Regions from separate parts of the Micromonospora sp. SL4-19 genome, predicted to be linked through region 1. Evidence: riboswitches for the same ligand, from Rfam matches in the RefSeq annotation. Region 1 holds a riboswitch; each other region holds the start of a gene.
What was found. A riboswitch is a leader RNA that binds a small molecule or an ion and turns the genes downstream of it on or off. The one in region 1 is predicted to bind cyclic di-AMP.

Region 1 (4,420 bases):
GTCGCTCTCCTCGGGCGGGAACGAGTGCAGCGCGTAGCGGCCGTCGCGCTCGAGGTCGCGGCGCTTCGGCGAGTCGATGACGAAGCAGTAGAGCCCGTCGTCGGTGATGACCGGGGACACCGGATGGACCCGGGGGCCGCCGTCGGCGCGGACCGTGGCGAGGTAGCCGAAACCCGGCCCGTACTGCTGCAGGAGAAGGCGGATCTCGCCGGCGAGTCGGGGCTCGTCGGCGGCGAATTCGGACCAGGAAGCCATGCGGACATTCTATCGAACAGGCGTACGAAAATGTGGTCCGACACGCAGTTCACGCGTACTGGTCGCTATGGTGTTCCGATGCTGCTCTCCGACCGCGACCTGGTCTCCGAGATCAAGGCGGGCGCGCTCGCGCTGGAGCCCTTCGAGCCTACGCTGGTGCAACCGTCCAGCATCGACGTACGCCTGGACAAGCTCTTCCGGGTCTTCAACAACCACCTCTACACGCACATCGACCCGGCCGTTCAGCAGGACGAGCTGACCTCGATGGTGGAGGTGCCCGAGGGTGAGCCGTTCGTGCTGCACCCGGGCGAGTTCGTGCTCGCCTCCACGCTCGAGGTGATCTCGCTGGGCGACCAGCTCGCCGGGCGGCTCGAGGGCAAGTCCAGCCTGGGCCGGCTCGGGCTACTCACCCACTCGACCGCCGGCTTCATCGACCCAGGCTTCTCCGGGCACGTCACGCTGGAACTGTCCAACGTGGCGAACCTGCCGATCACCCTCTGGCCGGGCATGAAGATCGGACAGCTCTGCATCTTCCGGCTCTCCTCGCCGGCCGAGCACCCGTACGGCTCCGAGGTCTACGGATCGCGCTACCAGGGGCAGCGCGGGCCCACCGCGAGCCGCTCCTGGCAGAATTGGCGCACCTGGCCCACCCGCTGAGCAAGCCGCCGGCTGCCAACAGGGCCCCTTCCTAAGAAGGGGCCCTGCCCGCACCTCAGCCTGGGCGGCCGTAGCTGTTGATCTGGCCGTCCTCGACGCGTTTCATCGTGATCGGCTTGCCGGACTGGGAGGCGTGCACCACCCAGCCGCCGCCGACGTACATCGCGACGTGGTGCAGGTCGCTGTAGTAGAAGACCAGGTCGCCGGGGCGCAGCTCGCTGCGGCTGACCCGCCGGGTGACGTCGTGTTGCTGCCGCGCGTTGTGCGGCAACGAGACCCCGGCCTTGTCCCAGGCCGCCATGGTCAGCCCGGAGCAGTCGTAGTGGTCCGGGCCCGCGGCACCCCAGACGTAGATCTTGCCGATCTGGGCGCAGGCGAACTTGACCGCCACCCCGGCGGGACCACCCGGGTAGCCGGCCGGGCACGGCGCCGGGCGCAGCGGCCCGCCGCCACCGTTGCCGTACACCTTGAGCCGCAGCTTCTGGAGCCGGGCGATCTCGGCGTCGATCTGCTTCTTCTTGGCCGCGAGCTGGGCCTCGGTACGGGCCAGCTGGCTGATCATGTCGTCCAGCGGCTTCTTCTTCGCGGCCAACTGGTCGCGCAGGTCGGCCACGGCCTGCACCTGCTGCTGTTGGCGGTGCGCGAAGCGGTCAAGCAGTTCCAGGCTGTCGACCATCTCGCCCGGCGACTGGCTGCCCAGCAGCGCGTTCACCGTGGAGAGGTTGTCACCCTTGTACGCGTCGGCGGCGAGGCCGCCGACCTGCCCGAGGGCCTGGTCGACCTGGGCCTGCAGCGGGGCGATCTGCTTGGCCAGCGCGGTGGCCTGCTTACGTTTGGCGGCGAGGCTCTCGCGGGTGGCGTTGACCTGTTCGATGATCGGTTCGAGCTTGTTCCAGTCCTGGTCGATCTGGCGCTCGATCTCGGTGACTGACGGATCGGCGTGGGCCGCTGTGGCGCCACCGGTCAGGACGACGGCGGTGCCGACCAGTGCGGCGAGGGCGGTGGTGATGCGGGACCAGCGTGAACGCGGCGCAGCCGTCGACCGGTCGACCGACCGGACCGACGGTGGCCGCGGGGCATGGTATGCCACCGGGCTCCGTACTCCTTCTTGCGTGACCGCCTACCGGGTTAGCTGACGGGTTCGGGCGGGAAGGGAGCCGCCCTACCGCACCGCGGTGCGGATTCACCCCAGATACCTGGGTCCCCGGCTCGCCCGGAGGCGACTCGGCGGTGTCCGACCGTCACCACCCGGGTTGGACGGTGAACCTACCGGTCGACGATTGACCAGAGTAGGGACCGCCGTTATCAATCCGCAACCCGCGACGCCGTGACACTCCGTACGTAAATTCGCGAACCCGCCCAAGGCGATGAAGATTTCTTTCGGGACACATCATTACCTGGAAAGCTATTGACCGGGAGCCATGCGCGGAGTGAGCTTGAGGAAGCAGTGACCCCCATCCCGATCCGGAGGTTCCATGCACCTCTCAAGCCTGCCCTCGCGCAGACGGATACTGCTGGCCGCCGCCGTCGCGGCGGCCACCGCCATCGTGACCACCGGTCCGGTGGCCGCCGAGCCACTCACCACCGGGACCACCGAACCAACCGACCGACAGCAGCAGTACTCCGCGGCGGCCGCGGAGTACGGCGTGCCGCACAGCGTCCTGCTCGGCGTCTCGTACCTGGAGTCCCGTTGGGACACCCACCTGGGCCAGCCGAGCACCAGCGGCGGCTACGGGCCGATGCACCTGACCGACGCGGAGCAGGTCGCCTCGACCCCGTCCAGCGCCCACGTCGACGAGAACGAGGACCCCCGGGGCGACGACTCCCGACCGCTGGCCCTCGACCCCGCGATCGCGGCGCGGCCGAGCGGTGACGTGCTGCCGCAGGCATCCCTGCAGACCGTCGACGCCGCCGCCACGCTCACCGGCATCGCGGCGGAGACGCTGCGCACCGACGCCGCCGCCAACATCCGGGGCGGGGCGGCGCTGCTCGCGTCGTACCAGAAGGCGCTCGGCGGCGCGGTCGGCGCCGGCAGCGACCCGGCGGCCTGGTACGGCGCGGTGGCCCGGTATTCCGGCGCGGACACCGAGGACGCCGCGGCGGCCTTCGCCGACGAGGTGTACGACCAGATCGGCCAGGGGGCCAGCCGGACCACCGACGACGGCCAGCAGGTGACCCTCGTGGCCACCACCGTGACGCCGGACCAGTCCGGGCTGCACAAGCTCGGGCTGCGCCGCGCCGAGCGGCCGGACGGCCTGGAGTGCCCGGTCCGCCTCGCCTGCGAGTGGGTCCCCGCGCCCTACGCGAAGTACGGCCCGGGTTCCGGCGACTACGGCAACCACGACCTCGGCGACCGGCCTGCCCAGCAGAAGATCGAGTACATCGTCATCCACGACACCGAGGGCTACTTCGGCCCGAGCGTGAAGCTGGTCCAGGACAAGACCTACCTGGGCTGGCATTACACGCTGCGCTCGGTGGACGGTTACGTCGCCCAGCACATCAAGGCGAAGAACGTCGGCTGGCACGCCGGCAACTGGTACGTCAACGCCAAGTCCATCGGCATCGAGCACGAGGGCTTCGCCGGTCACGGCACCTGGTACACCGAGGCGATGTACCGGACCTCGGCCAAGCTGGTCCGGCACCTGGCGCTGAGGTTCCAGATCCCGCTGGACCGGCAGCACATCCTGGGCCACGACAACGTCCCCGGCATCACCGCCGGAAACGTGGCCGGGATGCACTGGGACCCGGGCCCGTACTGGGACTGGTCGCACTACTTCGACCTGATGAAGGCGCCGTTCAAGGGCACCGGCACCCCGAACACCGGCCTGGTCACCATCGACCCGGCGTACGCCAGCAACCAGCCGGCCTTCTACGGCTGCAACCAGCAGCCTCCATTCCCACCGGGAGAAGGTGCGCCCCCGACGGCCGAGCCCTGCCCGCTGCGCGGCTCCTCCTCGGTCATCCTGCGCACCGCACCCAGTCCGGCCGCGCCGCTGGTCAATGACCTGGGGCTGCAGCCGAACGGCAAGCCGAACACCATGTTCATCAAGGATCACGGCGCCCGCGCCTCGGCCGGTCAGACGTACGCCCTCGCCGGCATCCAGGGCGACTGGACGGCGATCTGGTACCTCGGCCAGAAGGCGTGGTTCTACAACCCGGCCTCGGCGCCGACGGCGAAGTGGGCGAACGGCTTCGTGGTGACCCCCAAGCCGGGCAAGACCACCATTCCGGTTTACGGGCGCGCCTACCCGGAGCGGGCGGCCTACCCGGCCACCATCCCGTACCAGGCCATCTCGCCGCTGCAGTACACCTTCCCGGCGGGCCAGCGGTACGCGGTCGGCGGCATCCTGCCGGGTGAGTACTACCGGGCCGTCTCGTTCGACGGTTCGGTGCCGGGTGACCGGACTGTGGTCCGCGGCGCCAACCAGTACGTGCAGGTCCAGTTCGGCCATCGGGTGATGTACGTGAACCTCGACGACGTGCAGATCCTGCCGGGCGCGGTCGGCTC
Region 2 (4,420 bases), on a different contig from region 1:
CGTGATGATCAGCAGGGTGCTGGAGACCGCCGGCGGGATGACCAGGTCCAGCCGGTCCCGGGTGGTGAGGTCCGGCCCCAGCTCGCCGAGCCGCCGCACGGTCGGGCTGAGCGCCAGCAGCACCAGCCCGAGCATCGCCGTGGTGATCGCGAACTTCACCAGCACCCACCGCCAGCGCAGCAGGCCCCACGGGGTGAGCAGGGCGCTGGCCAGCCCGACCACCCAGACCAGCACGCTCAGCGGGGCGAAGAGCCAGGTGACCAGCAGCCCCGCGGCCGGATAGACCACCTGGGGGTCGGCCCCGCGCAGTCCGGCGACGCCGAGGGTGAGCAGCACCAGGTCCGCGCCGAGCCAGCCGAGCGAGGTGACCAGGTGCAGGGTGAGCAGAGCCTTGCGCCCCGCGGGCGACAGTCGGATCATGCCCTCGATGCTCGTGCCTCGGGAGCGCGGCGTCGTGGGCCGCGCGGCGACATCCCGCGTACGTCGGTGGGCGTAGGTGGCCCGCCGGGCGGCCGGCCACCCCGGCCTCAGTACACCGACAGGTGCACGTGGTTGGTGTGGTCGCTGGACGGGTCGCCGTTGCCGCCGGTGTACGCCTTCCAGCCGCTGCTGGGCAGCCAGATCTGCTTGTACCAGATCACGTAGAGCACGGCGAGCGGGTCGGCGTTGCGGATGAAGTACGCGGCCAGGTTGTTGCCGTACGTCTTGTCGCCGCCGGTGGCCACCCCGCCGAAGCCGCCCTTCTGCGCGGCGAAGTCGCACGCCCTGCCCTTGGGATGCTCGCCCGAGCCGCTGGGCCGATAGCAGGAGACGTACCGGGTGAACCCGGCCGCCTTGGCCTGCTGGAGGGCGTGCAGCATCCGCGGGGTGATGCAGCCGTTGGCCGGCGTCGGGTCGTTGACGCTGCACGACTCCGCGGGCCAGGAGCCGTCGGCGTTGCGTGGCGCGGGGGTGGCGTTGGCCCGGGACGTGCCCTGCACGCTGCCGCCGCCGGTGCTGGTGGTGGGGCGGTTGTTGGCCACCTCGAGCGCGCGTTCCGCCTGCTGCTTGCGCTTGGCCATCACCGCGACCTGCTTGCGCTGCTCCTGGATCTCGCCGTTGAGCGCGGCCTGGGTCTGGGTGGCCTCGTCCCGGGTGTCGATCAGGTCGCGCAGCGCCCGGTCCTCGTGGGCGGCGACCTGTTGCAGCGCGGCGGCGCGGTCCAGGAAGCCCTCCGGGCTGTTGCTGGAGAGCAACGCCGCAGCGGTGCCGAGCCGCCCGGTCCGGTACGCGACCGCGGCGATCTCGCCGACCTTGGTGTCGCGTACGCCCAGCTCGGCGTTGATCGTCTTGAGCTGGGCGGCGAGCTGCTGCTGCCGGCTCACCGACCGGTTCAGCGCCGCTCGCGCATCCAGCCAGCCCTTGCTCGCCGTGTCGAGCTGGGCGCGCAGCGCCGCGGTGCCGCCCTCGTGGTCGCCGGGAGGGGCGGCCAGCAGGCCGGCCGGGGCGGCCGCCGAGGCGGGGGAGAGCGGCGCGATCACGACGCCGAGGGCGAGCGCCGCGATGAGCAGGGCCGCCAACCGGGCGGCCGTCCGTCGTACAGGTGCCACTGGTGGCATTCAGGTGTCCTTCCGTCAACCGCCGACCGGGTTAGCTGACGGGTTCGGGACGGAAGATCCCTACCGCTGACGCGGATGCACCCCAGGAACGTGGTTCCCCGGCTCGCCGTGCTGAGGCGATTAGGCGACGGGCCCCGCGGGCGTCGGAGGACGCCGCCCGGCGGAGACCGCGACCGAGCCTACCGGTGGTGTGCCGACCGCGCCCCGGGTGGCCGGGGCTCGGTGGTTGGCTAAAACCGGCATAGCTGCACAATAGCCACTTGAATTTAAGATTGCCCTAATTACCACTCGACGGGTCCGCATGCCCCGGCCGACGTTCCGGGTTCGATCTGCAACGTGGCGTGGTCGATCCGGAAGTCCTCGTGCAGGGCGGCCCGCGCGGCGGCCAGCACCTCGCCCACCTCCGCGCCGGGTGCCATGGTCAGGTGCGCCGACGCCACCTCCATTCCGGAGGTGAGCGTCCAGACGTGCAGGTCGTGCACCTCGGCGACGCCGGGGACCGCGGCCAGCCGGTCGTGCACCGCGGTCACCTGGAGGTGCTCCGGCGCGGCCTGGACCAGGATGCGGAGCGCGGCCCGCCCCAGTCGCCAGGTGCGCGGCAGGATGAACAGCCCGATCGCGACGGCGACCAACGGGTCGGCCCACCGCCAGCCGGTGAGCGCGATGACCAGCGCGGCGCCGATCACCCCGAGCGAGCCGAGCAGGTCGCCGAGCACCTCCAGGTATGCCCCGCGCAGGTTGATGCTCTCCTGCGCGCCGGTCCGCAGCAGCGCGAACGCGGCCACGTTGGCGAGCAGGCCGAGCACCGCCACGGCGAGCATCGGCCCGGCGAGCACCTCCGGCGGCTTGCCGAACCGGCGGATCGCCTCGACCAGCACGTAGGCGGCGACGCCGCCGAGCAGCACCGCGTTGGCGAGCGCGGCCAGCACCTCCAGCCGGTAGAGCCCGAAGGTGCGTTGTGGATCGGTGTCGGCTCGCCGGGTGGCGGTGATCGCGGCGAGCGCCATGCCGATGCCGAGCACGTCGGTGAACATGTGCCCGGCGTCGGAGAGCAGGGCCAGCGAGCCGGTGCCGAACGCGGCCCCCGCCTCGACCACCATCAGGGCGGTGAGCAGTGCGAACGCGGCCCAGAGTCGACCACGATGGCGGTGCGCGGCGTTGGCCGCCGCGCTGCTGTGGTCATGACCTGCGCCCACGCCCACACCCTTCCGTCCCGCGCCCCGGCCGGACCCAATCTATGCTCACATCGCTATGTGTGCAAGTGAACGGACGCGGAGACGGACCGCTCCGACGACTCCGGCTCGGGGCGTCTGCCGTCGCGCGAATCAGGAGCCGTCGTCAGCCGACCGGGTCGAGCGTGGTGAGGCGCTGGGTGGCCCGGGAGAGCGCCACGTAGAGCGTCCGTACGCCCGACTCCGGGTCGGCCCGGATCTCGCTCGGCGCCACCAGCACCACGCCGTCGTACTCCATACCCTTGGCCTGGAGGCTGGTCACCACCTGGAGCCGGGTGCCGCCCAGGTCGCCCAGCCAGCCGGCGACCTCGTCCCGGCGCGGCACCGGCGTGATCACGCCCACCGTCCCCTCGACCTCGTCGAGCAGGGCGCCGGCCGCGGCCACGGTCGCGGCGGGCAGTTCGGCGGCGGCCACGGTCCGCTCGACCGGCGGCACCCCGGTGGAGCGCACCGCGGTGGGCAGCGCCAGATCCGGGTAGCGCCGACGGATCTCCGCCGCCGCCACCGCGAAGATCTCCGCCGAGTTCCGGTAGTTGGTGGTCAGCTCGTACCGGTGCCGGCGGCGCCGTCCCAGCGCCTGGTCACGGGCGCGGGTCAGTTCCCCGGGGTCGCCCGTCCAGGCGGTCTGCGCCGGGTCGCCCACCACCGTCCAGGAGGCCAACCGGCCCCGCCGGCCGATCATGCGCCACTGCATCGGCGAGACGTCCTGTGCCTCGTCGACCACCACGTGGGCGTAGTCGCGGTAGTCCTCCGGGCGCTCCCGCGCGGCGGCCCGCGCCGCCCGCTGCCGGTCGGCGAACGTGCTCAGCTCCCGCACGCCCCCGGCGAGCTGGAACGGGTCGCGCTTCGGCTTCGCCCGCTTCACCGGCTTGCCGAGCAGCGCGTCCAGCTCGTCCAGCAGGGCGATGTCGGCGATGGTCAGGCCCTCGGTGTCCAGGGTCCGGTACGCCTCGGCCAGCAGCCGGATCTCGCCGCCGGCGAGGAGCCCCCCGGCGTACCGGCGCAGCCGCTCGGGGCGGGCCAGCCAGCCGAGCACGTGCCGCGGGTGCAGCCGCGGCCACCAGGCCTTGAGGAACTCGCGGAACTCCGGCCGGTCGATGATCTCGTCCTCGAACGCGGGCTGCTCCGGCAGCCCGCCGATCCGCAGCCCGCGGGCCTGCGCGTACAGGGCGGCGAGGACGGCGTCGAAGCCGACCCGGCGCACCTCGTTGCGGCGCGCGCCGCGCGGCAGCGCCCGATCCCGGATCGCGTCCAGCTCGGCCCGCCCCAGCCGCAGCAGCTCGCCCCGGTAGAGCAGACGCAGCTCGGTGGGGGAGCCCGGCACCGCGTCCCGGACCGCGCGTTCCAGCACCCGACGCATCCGCAGCGACCCCTTCACCGCCGCGACCCCTGGTGGGTCGGTGCGGGTCGCCGACATGCCGGGGAAAAGCGAGCCGAGCGAGTGCAGGGTGGCGGTCTCCTCGCCGAGCGACGGGAGCACCGAGGCGATGTACTCGACGAACACGCCGGACGGGCCGACTACCAGGATCCCGCCGCCGGTGTACCGGGCCCGGTCGGAGTAGAGCAGGTACGCGGCCCGGTGCAGCGCGA
Region 3 (4,420 bases), on a different contig from region 1:
GTCGGACGTCTCCGGGGTCATCTCCGACTACCTCTACTCCGGCAAGCCGTACGCGGTCACCGACATGGGTGCCGACGGCGCGCAGTTCGTCGAGCGCTTCCCCCTCGCCGGCTCGGGTTACGTGCTGCGGCGGGACATGTCCAACGTGGACGAGGTGCTGACCGAGCTGCTCGACACCGACCCGAAGGGGGCGGACCGTTGGGCCACCCGCACCCGCTACCTGGGCGACTTCCCCGCCGAGTCGTACGCCGAGGCGTTCCTCGGCGCGGCCCGCCGGCAGCTCGAAGCGGACTGGAACCCGCCGGGCGCGCGCGCCGCCCAGGACGGCTCGCCGCTCGCCCCCGTCACCTGACCGGTGGTCAGCGGTACCGGTCGAGGAGGGCGAGCAGGGCCTCCGGGTCCTCGACGTGTGCGTTGTGACCGAGCCCCGGCAGCGTGGCGACCGGGACACCCAGCTCCTTGAGCTGCGCGTCGGTCACCATCTGGTCCTGCTCGCCCCGGGCCAGCAGCACCGGCACATCGGTTGCGGCGAGCAGGGCCGGCAGCCGCGGCTCTCCCACCGCGAACGCGGCCGGGTCCATGGCCAGCCGCCAGCGGCCGTCCTCGCGGCGCAGCCCGGCCTCCACCACCGGGTGGTCGGGTGCGAGGAGCCCGACCAGTCCGGAGACCCGCAGGTAGCGGCGGGCCGCCTCGTCCCGGCTCGCGAACCAGGTCACCGGCCGCTGGGCCAGCTCGCGGGCCTTGTCCAGCTCGGCCGGGGTCCACGCGACCTTGATGCCGAGCCCGACCACCGCGTCCACCGGCAACCGCAGCGACCGCGCGGCCAGCGCCAGCGCCACCACCCCGCCGAGCGAGTGCCCGACCACCACCAGCCGGTCTCGGGGGCCGAGCCGCTCGGCCACCGGGCCGAGCCCCTCCAGCACCCGGCGGGCCAGCGCGTCGAAGGAGTACGCCGGCAGCGGCGGCGACCAGCCGTGGCCGGCCAGGTCGGGGGCGAGCCAGCGCCCCGCCCACCGGTGCTCCAGCAGCGGCGCCCAGGGCAGCCACACCTCGCCGGTGGCGCCCATGCCGTGCAGCAGCAACAGATGGCGGGTACCCGTCTCGTCGGCCATACGGCGCAGTGTGCCACCGGACGGACACCACGCGCGAGACCGGGCAGGTACGACGTCGGGCACCGGCTCACAGGAGCCGGTGCCCGACGGAGGAGCGGGGTGCGAGGGATCAGGCCGAGTAGCCTCGGGTGGCCGCCCAGTTCGCCAGGTCGATGGTGCTGATCCAGTACGACGGGAGCGCCGGGTTCGCCGAGTCGGCGATCCGGGCGGTCCGGCCGTCGTTCTTGTAGCCGACCACGGCGATGTAGTGGCCGCCGGGGAACGAGTGCCAGCCGCCGTCGGTGTCGGTGGCGGAGCCCGCGATGTTGACCACCACACCACGGCCGTCGGTGATCGCCTTGACCAGGTCGGCCTGGAGCTGGTCCATCTGGGCCGGGGTCGCGGCCTGGCCGGGGATCATGTGCGTCTTGTACGGGCTGCCCTTGACCATCTGGTTGAGGCCGCGGGTGGTGTCCTCGGCCGAGTTGGTGCCGTTCTCGCCGGCGTTCAGCGGGCCGGCCATCGCGTCCTGGGTGGTCTCGACGCCGCTCGCGCTCAGCGCGTTGCGCACCGCGGCCGGGCCGCAGTTCCAGTAGGCGGTCTGCGCCTCGTAGCTGTAGTCGAGGACCTTGGTCGACGGCGGCTTCGGCTTTGCCTTGGGGGTCACGTCCGGGTCCGCCTTGGTCGTGCTGGGCTTCGCCGACGGCGACGCGCTCGGCGAGTCGGACGGGGACGCGGACGGCGAGTCGGACGGGGACGGGGCAGCGGCGGCGGCCAGCGCCTCGCCGTTGGTCGCGACCTCAGCGGGCTGGGGAGCCAGCTCGGCGACGGCGGCCGTGTGCTCCTGGCGGACGGGCGCGTCGTGGCCGTTGGCCAGCGCGGCACCGGTCCCGCCGGCCAGCACGAGCGCCGCGGCGGAGCCGGCGACGATCTGGTACGAGCGCCGGGTCGCGAGGCGCCGCAGTTGACGGTTCAGCCGCGGTTGACGGTTCAGACGATGCTTCACGTGTTCCTCCACGGTTTTCCTGAGCGGGCACACGCCGGCCCGACACGCGGAGGAGCTCACGCGCGTTCCTGGGCGGGGTGCCGCGGGAAGGGGACGAGCCCGGTGGACCGGGCTGCGGGGGCGGTTACCGGTGGTCGACTCGCCGGTCAGGCGAGCAACGGCACCACCACGCCGTGGAGGCGGGGGGAGGATCGGGGGGTCGATGGCACGAGGATGGCACTCCTTCCACGGCCGCCTACCGGGTTAGCTGACGGATTCGGGCGGGAAGTACGCCCTACCGCGGGCCGCAGCTCGCGGATTCACCCCCGTGTTGCAATGGGTCCCCGGTTCGTAAGATCACGATTAAGCGGGTCGGAGCGGCGTCGCCTCTTGCGATCGAAAACCGCACCGGACGCGCCGACAGTACCGGTGGGTACGCCCCCTGCCAAGCACTCCCACCTGCTTAAACATCCAAATCACGCCGTCGACCAGAACAGCTGGTAACTGATTTCACTCAATGGGACGAGCAGTTATCACGGGACTGACGGGCGAGAATCAGACATCGGGTGGACGACCTACCTGAATTGCGGGGGTCGATCGTCCGAGCTGATCCGGATGACCGTTTCCGAAACCAGCGTGACGGGGATCACCCAAATTTCGTAACGATTCAGCCGACCCGCGCCGGACGCCAACGGGTGGCCCCGGCACCGGCCGCGCCGGCCGGCACCGACGTGCGGGCCCGGCTCGCCGGCTCGGTACGGCGTACCGGGATCCGGCCGGGCCGCAGGGCCTCGGCCGCCGCGTACGCCTCCGCGGCCAGGGTGCGGGCCGCCTCGGCGGCCAGCTCGGCGTCGCGCCAGGCCCGCTGTTCCCGTTCGGCGGCGGCCCGCCAGCCGGCCCGCCGGCCGTCGCGTACCGCCCGGGCCAGAACGATCTCCTGTTCGGCCGGGTGCCGGCGCGGATCCCATCCGTTGCGATGGGCGAGGACGTCGGCGAGTTGCCGGGCGGTCAGGTCGCCCCGCCAGTGCGCCTCCATCGCGGCGTGGTGCAACCACCGCTCCCGGGCCGCGTACTCGGCCGGCGTACGCGGGGTACGCGGCGCGGGCAGCACGGCGGTGCCGGCGAGGCGGCGGGCCGCCGCCTCGGCCTCGTCGTACCCCTGCCAGGCCCGGTCGGCCGCGTCCTGGGCGGCCAGCCACTGCTCGCGGCGCCGGCGGGCGGTCTGCGCGGCACCGCTGGCGGCCACCGCCACCTCATCGGCGTACCGGCTCAGGTCGGCGCGGCGGGCCGCCTCCTCGGCGGCCGGATCGGGGGCGACATCGGGCGGCGTGTCCCGCTCCGGCCGGGCGAGCAGGGCGGCGAGCACGCCCAGCGCGAGCACGAGCAGGGCCGACCAGATGGCGACGGCCTCGGGGACCTTGGTCAGGAAGTGGTAGAGAACGGTCTGCTTCATGATCGGCACCTCACGGGACAGGCGTGGTGGAGAGGTCCGCACGGCCCGTGGGGCGGGGGCGCGGCCGGGTACCGGGCGCCGCCGGGCCACAGGGGGTGCGGGGTGAGGTTCGGTGGTGCGGCGAGGGCGGGCCGGAGGCCCACCCGGCTCGTCAGCGGGCGGGCGGGGCCCGGGAGCCGACGGTCGCCGGGAGCAGCCCGACCAGGACGCGGAGCCGGTCGACCGGAACGACCACGACGCCCCGCTGGGCCACCGGGTCCGGCGCGCCGACCGGGACGACCTGCCGCTCGCCGGTGCCGGCCGCGCCGGTGTGGGATGCCCTCGGCCCGATCCGCTCGGCGGAGCCGGTCGCGGCCCCGGCCGAACCGGCCCCGGTCGGCGGCTCCGGCGAGGGCGACCGCTGACCGACGGGGTCGGCGGCCCGGTCGGACCAGTGGATCACGGCCCGGAGAGCCGGGTCGGCGCCGGGAGCCACGAGGTGCCCGGCCCGGAGGGCCGAGGTGTCGACCGGGCCGGCGGCGGTGCGGGGAGCCGCCGGCGCCGCCACGGCCGAGGCGACGGGCAGCGTGGCGGCACCGAGCGAACAGGCGACGACCACGGCCAGGCTGGCGAACACACGGGCCGCCCAGCGCGCCACCCACCACACGGGACAGGTGAGCGCGATCGGAAGCACGTCCCCAACCTACCGTCGAGGCTGCCGTACGGCACCTGGCCGGGCGTGTCGCACGACCCGGACCAGGCCACCGACCAGCGTGGACGGTGGTGCCGGCTCAGTCCGGGTCGCGCCGCCCGGCGTACTCGATCGATCTGGGCCGCGGCACGCGGGCCTCGACCGGCCCGACGGCGGCTGGCGACGGCGCGGCGGGGCGGGCCTGCGCGCGGACCCGGCGG
Region 4 (4,420 bases), on a different contig from region 1:
CTGGTCACCGGGCTGCGCAAGGCGCACGAGCAGGGCGGCGACGCCACCGCCCTGACCGAGACCGCCGAGCTGCTGTACGGCATGGCGCTGCTCGCAGAGGGCGGCGAACTGGCCGACCCGTCCCGGTTCACCCGGATCCTCGCCGACCGGCTGGCCCGCTCGCTGTAGGACCGCCGGCTACCCTTCCGTCCGCCGCGGTAGTCATGCCGCGGCGGACGGAGGCTGTCGTCGTCGCCCCGTCGGCGGTCAGACCTGCCCGGCGTAGAAGCCGTGCCGGGCCAGCGGCTCCACGATCTCGCGCTCCTCGTAGGACAGGTGCGACAGCAGGGTGTCGGTGAGGATGTCCACCGCTTGCTGGAGGTCGGTGAAGTCGCCCGGGTTGCGAATCAGGTCGACCAGGGCCCGGTCCACAGCCTCCACCACGTCGTGGATCACCACGTGCTCCGCCTCGAGGCGGTCGAGCACCGGGACCAGCCCGGGGTCCGAGCGTCGCAGGTGCGGGAAGACGGAGTTGTCCTCCAGCCCGTGGTGCTGGGTGACCACGGTGCAGTAGGCGGCGCAGTACGCGCCCAGCGTCCAGTTGTTCTGGCGCATGGTCATCTGGTTGAGCACGGCCCGGGCGGCGCCGGCGGAGACCACCCCCCGCTTGACCTGTTCGAGCAGGTCGCGAACCTGGGTCAGCTCCTGCCGCAGGTGGTCGTGCACGTCGACGAGGTGCGCGCCGACGGCCTGCGCGTGTGGGGTGTAGACGTGCCCGGCCGGCGCCGGCGGGGCGACCGGGCGAGTGGACTCGTCCCAGAGCTGGTGGTCGGTCAGCCGTACGCCCGGATCGGGGGTGGGGGTCACGGCGAGCGTGGTGGCGCCGCCGGCCTCGACCACCTCGCGCTGCTCCTCGACGGCCCTGGCGCGGCTGCCGGGCGCGGCGCGTTCGGCGGCGACCAGCTCGCGGACCGACGGCGCCACCTCCTGGGCGAAGAGCTGGATCGAGGTGGGGTCGTCGGCGCCGAGGATGAAGGCGGAGATGCCGTGGTCCAGGGCGAGCCCGGCCAGTTCCTCGACCCACTGCTCAGGGGGCCCGGCCAGGAAGCCGGAGGAGGACCGGGTGAACTGGCCGGAGACGTTGAGCAGCCGCCGGACCGAGCGGGGATCCCGGCCGGCCGCCTCAGCGCCCTCGTCGACCAGCGCGTTCAGCTCCGGCAGCTCCGCCGGCCCCTTCGGCAGGTACGCCAGCGATGGCAGCCAGCCGTCGGCCGCCCGCCCGACCAGCCGCAACATCCGCGGCTTGTACGCGCCCACCCAGATCCCCACCGGATGCGCCGGCGCCGGTCCACGCTTCGCCCCGACCACCCGGTAGTGCTCGCCCTCGACCCGGACCATGCCGCGCCGCTCGACGTCCCACACCTCGCGGATCACCTGGATCGCCTCGTCGAGGGCGTCGACCGCCTGCCCGGCGGTGAGCCGTCGTCCGCCGACCGCCTCGATCGCCTCCCAGAACGCTCCGGCCCCGAGCCCCAGCTCGACCCGGCCGCCGGTGAGCAGGTCCAGGCTGGCCACGCTGCGCGCCAGCACCACCGGCTGGCGCAGGGGCAGGTTCAGCACGTTGCCGGCCAGCCGGACCCGGCTGGTCGCCGCGGCCACGAACGACATCAGCGTCCAGGTGTCCAGGAAACCCGGCTGGTACGGGTGGTCCTGGAAGGTGACCAGGTCGAGGCCGGCCTGCTCGCAGAGCTTGGCCAGCGCCACCACCTGCTCCGGTCGGCCTGCGGTGGGGGTGACGAAACCCCCGAAGATCAGCTCGTGCCCGTGGTCGGTCATGTCCCCCGCCTGCTCACCAGGGCCCGGCGACGGCACCGGACCTCGCCACGGTACGCCCGGCTCATCGCCGAACCGCAGAGTGGGCGCATTCTCTGCGTTGCTCTGGAAGGGACGATCGCTCGTAGACGCGGTTCCGCGGCTTGTAGAGCATCCATCGGGAACGTGCAACTCGGACAGCGACGCCGTCGCTCGGCCGGGTGAAGAACTTCACAAGAAGTGGGCGATCGTCCGAAATCGTCCTTAACGTCGTAGCCGTTCGCGATCGCGGACGCCACGGGCCGGTAACGCCTAATCCCGCCGCCGGCCGTCGGTACCTGGACCTCAGGCGGGAGCGGGGGACCCACACGTTCCTCGGTGCTCGACACCTCGGGGTGAAGCCGCCATCGTGCGGCCGGGCTCCTCGGCCCGAACCCGACAGCTCACCTCGTCGGCGTGGAGGAAATCCACATGGCAACTGAACACGTCGCACGTCACCGACGGAGCACCCAGCGTCGCGTCGCCGTCGGGGCGCTCGTCGTCGGGGCCGCCACCGGTGCCGCCGCCATCCTCGGTCCGGCCGCGCCGGCCAGCGCTTACAGCGTGAACTGGGACGCCATCGCCCAGTGCGAGTCCGGCGGCAACTGGCACATCAACACCGGAAACGGCTACTACGGCGGTCTCCAGTTCTCGAAGGGCACCTGGAACGGCTACGGCGGGCAGAAGTACGCCAGCCGCGCCGACCTGGCCAGCCGCAGCGAGCAGATCGCTGTCGCCGAGAAGGTTCTGGACGGGCAGGGCATCGGCGCCTGGCCGGTCTGCGGCAAGAAGGGCGGCTCGACGAAGCACTACTCGAGCAAGGACTCCGGGGCGAAGAACAAGGACGGGGCGAACAAGCCGCGGAAGAAGGCCACAAAGGACCGGACGTCGCGAAGCGACCAGCCGGCCACACGCAGCCATCGGCGTACCGCGCCGGACTCCGTGGGCGGGGACACCTACCTGGTCAAGCGCGGCGACACGCTGTCCGAGATCGCCGAGGCGCAGGACGTCGCCGGTGGCTGGCCCGCGCTGTACGAGCGCAACAAGGACGTCGTCGGTGACGACCCGGGCCTGATCTTCCCGGGTCAGAAGCTGCGTACGCGCTGACGTCCACGGGACGCTTCTGCCCCACGACCCGCGCTGTTTCACGGAGAGAGTGGCCATTCCCGCCTGGGTGGCCACTCTTTCCGTGAACGAGGCCCCTTCGGTGCATGTGGGCACGCGGTGGGGGTGGGAGTGGTTGCTATGGTCACGGTGCTCCGGAAAGACATGAAGAAAGCGCGGCTATGACCAACGACTCGTTCACCGCGGCCGCGAGCCTCGACGAGCTGCTCACCAGGACCCAGCAGGCGCTGTCCTCGATGCGCTCGCGGGCCGCCGAGCAGCTCGATGGCGACCCGGGACACCTGCTCCGTGCCATGGGCACGGCGGCCGGCGGCCGGGTCCGCGCCGTGGTCGCCCAGGGCGGCCGCCTCGAGTCCGTCGCCGTTGACCCGGAGCTGGCCGGGGTGGGGATGGAGACGGTCTGCGAACACATCGTGGTGGCCGTCAACGCGGCCCTCGCCGACCTCGACGCCCAGGTCAGCGCCTCGGCGCGGGCCGACGTCGACGCGCTGGCCGCGCGGCTCGGCGGGCTCCAGGAGCAGCCGGTGCGGCAGATGGAGCTTTTCAGCCGGGCGATGGAGGACGTGGTGGCCCGGCTCAACCGGAGCGGCGACGCGGGCACCCGGGCGGATCGGCTGGCCTGAGGCGGTCGCCCGCCGAGTGCCGGTCCCGGGTGCACAGGCTGCACCGCGTCCACCGACAACCCTCCGGCCACGCAGGGCTGAGCCGACGAAGCGGCCGGCCGTCGGGAGGACGACCGCCGGCCGCTTCGTTCGTGATCAGGAGAGGTTGACCGCCGTGTCGTCGATGACGAAGGAGGTCTGCAGGGTGACGTCCTCCACGCCGGTGAACGAGATGGTGGCGGTGGTGCCGGCCAGCGACGAGATGTCGAAGGACTTCTGGACGTAGCCGGAGGCCGCATTGGCGTTGGAGTAGGTGGCCAGGGTGGTGCCGCCCGCCTTCACGGTCAGCTTGTCGTAAGCCGTGGAGCCCGACTCCGCGGTGTCGATGTGCAGCCAGAAGGTGAGGGTCGCCCGGCAACCGGACGGGATGGTCACCGACTGCGACAGGGTGTCGGTGTGGGTGGTGCCGTAGCCGTCCAGCCACGCCTTGTACGAGCCGCCGTGCGCTGGCTGTCCGGTGGAGCTGGTGATGACGCCCGAGGAGGCGGTCCAGCTCACGTTGCCGGACTCGAAGCCCGGGTTGGCCAGCTTCTGGCCGGAGCAGGAGCCGGTGGGCGGCGGGCTGGTGGTGCCGGAGCAGGTCGGGTCACCCGACTGCGCCGGCACGCTGACCGCGTCCCAGGCGGCCTTGACGGTGTTGAACTCGGTGCAGCTGGTCGGGTAGAGGTTCTTCGCCGCCTGCAGCGTCCAGGTGCGGTACTTCAGGTACGACGAGGCCGTCGTCTTCATCAGCATCGCGTTGTACATGATCTTCATGGCCGTCTGGATGCCCAGGCCGGTCACCTTGCTGCCGTTGCAGGTCG

Region 2: linked by a shared signal. The riboswitch ahead of ACNAVT_RS13720 (hypothetical protein) and the one ahead of ACNAVT_RS25990 (NlpC/P60 family protein) in region 1 are both predicted to bind cyclic di-AMP.
Region 3: linked by a shared signal. The riboswitch ahead of ACNAVT_RS18020 (C39 family peptidase) and the one ahead of ACNAVT_RS25990 (NlpC/P60 family protein) in region 1 are both predicted to bind cyclic di-AMP.
Region 4: linked by a shared signal. The riboswitch ahead of ACNAVT_RS18875 (transglycosylase family protein) and the one ahead of ACNAVT_RS25990 (NlpC/P60 family protein) in region 1 are both predicted to bind cyclic di-AMP.

What each region holds. Positions count from the first base shown of each region.
Region 1 covers NZ_JBLROB010000029.1:70,736-75,155, reverse strand. The annotation lists gene ACNAVT_RS26000 (pyridoxamine 5'-phosphate oxidase family protein) at 1-255, opposite strand, end outside; gene dcd (dCTP deaminase) at 334-912, shown strand; gene ACNAVT_RS25990 (NlpC/P60 family protein) at 968-2,002, opposite strand; cyclic di-AMP (ydaO/yuaA leader) riboswitch at 2,015-2,152, opposite strand; gene ACNAVT_RS25985 (N-acetylmuramoyl-L-alanine amidase) at 2,388-4,420, shown strand, end outside.
Region 2 covers NZ_JBLROB010000008.1:104,345-108,764, forward strand. The annotation lists gene ACNAVT_RS13715 (hypothetical protein) at 1-420, opposite strand, end outside; gene ACNAVT_RS13720 (hypothetical protein) at 528-1,598, opposite strand; cyclic di-AMP (ydaO/yuaA leader) riboswitch at 1,603-1,735, opposite strand; gene ACNAVT_RS13725 (cation diffusion facilitator family transporter) at 1,880-2,794, opposite strand; gene ACNAVT_RS13730 (HelD family protein) at 2,937-4,420, opposite strand, start outside.
Region 3 covers NZ_JBLROB010000013.1:89,259-93,678, forward strand. The annotation lists gene ACNAVT_RS18010 (CDP-glycerol glycerophosphotransferase family protein) at 1-352, shown strand, start outside; gene ACNAVT_RS18015 (alpha/beta fold hydrolase) at 360-1,112, opposite strand; gene ACNAVT_RS18020 (C39 family peptidase) at 1,222-2,109, opposite strand; cyclic di-AMP (ydaO/yuaA leader) riboswitch at 2,315-2,456, opposite strand; gene ACNAVT_RS18025 (hypothetical protein) at 2,744-3,529, opposite strand; gene ACNAVT_RS18030 (hypothetical protein) at 3,681-4,202, opposite strand; gene ACNAVT_RS18035 (acyltransferase family protein) at 4,300-4,420, opposite strand, start outside.
Region 4 covers NZ_JBLROB010000015.1:3,178-7,597, reverse strand. The annotation lists gene htpG (molecular chaperone HtpG) at 1-168, shown strand, start outside; gene ACNAVT_RS18880 (LLM class flavin-dependent oxidoreductase) at 247-1,815, opposite strand; cyclic di-AMP (ydaO/yuaA leader) riboswitch at 2,091-2,263, shown strand; gene ACNAVT_RS18875 (transglycosylase family protein) at 2,263-2,937, shown strand; gene ACNAVT_RS18870 (YbaB/EbfC family nucleoid-associated protein) at 3,117-3,578, shown strand; gene ACNAVT_RS18865 (M4 family metallopeptidase) at 3,714-4,420, opposite strand, start outside.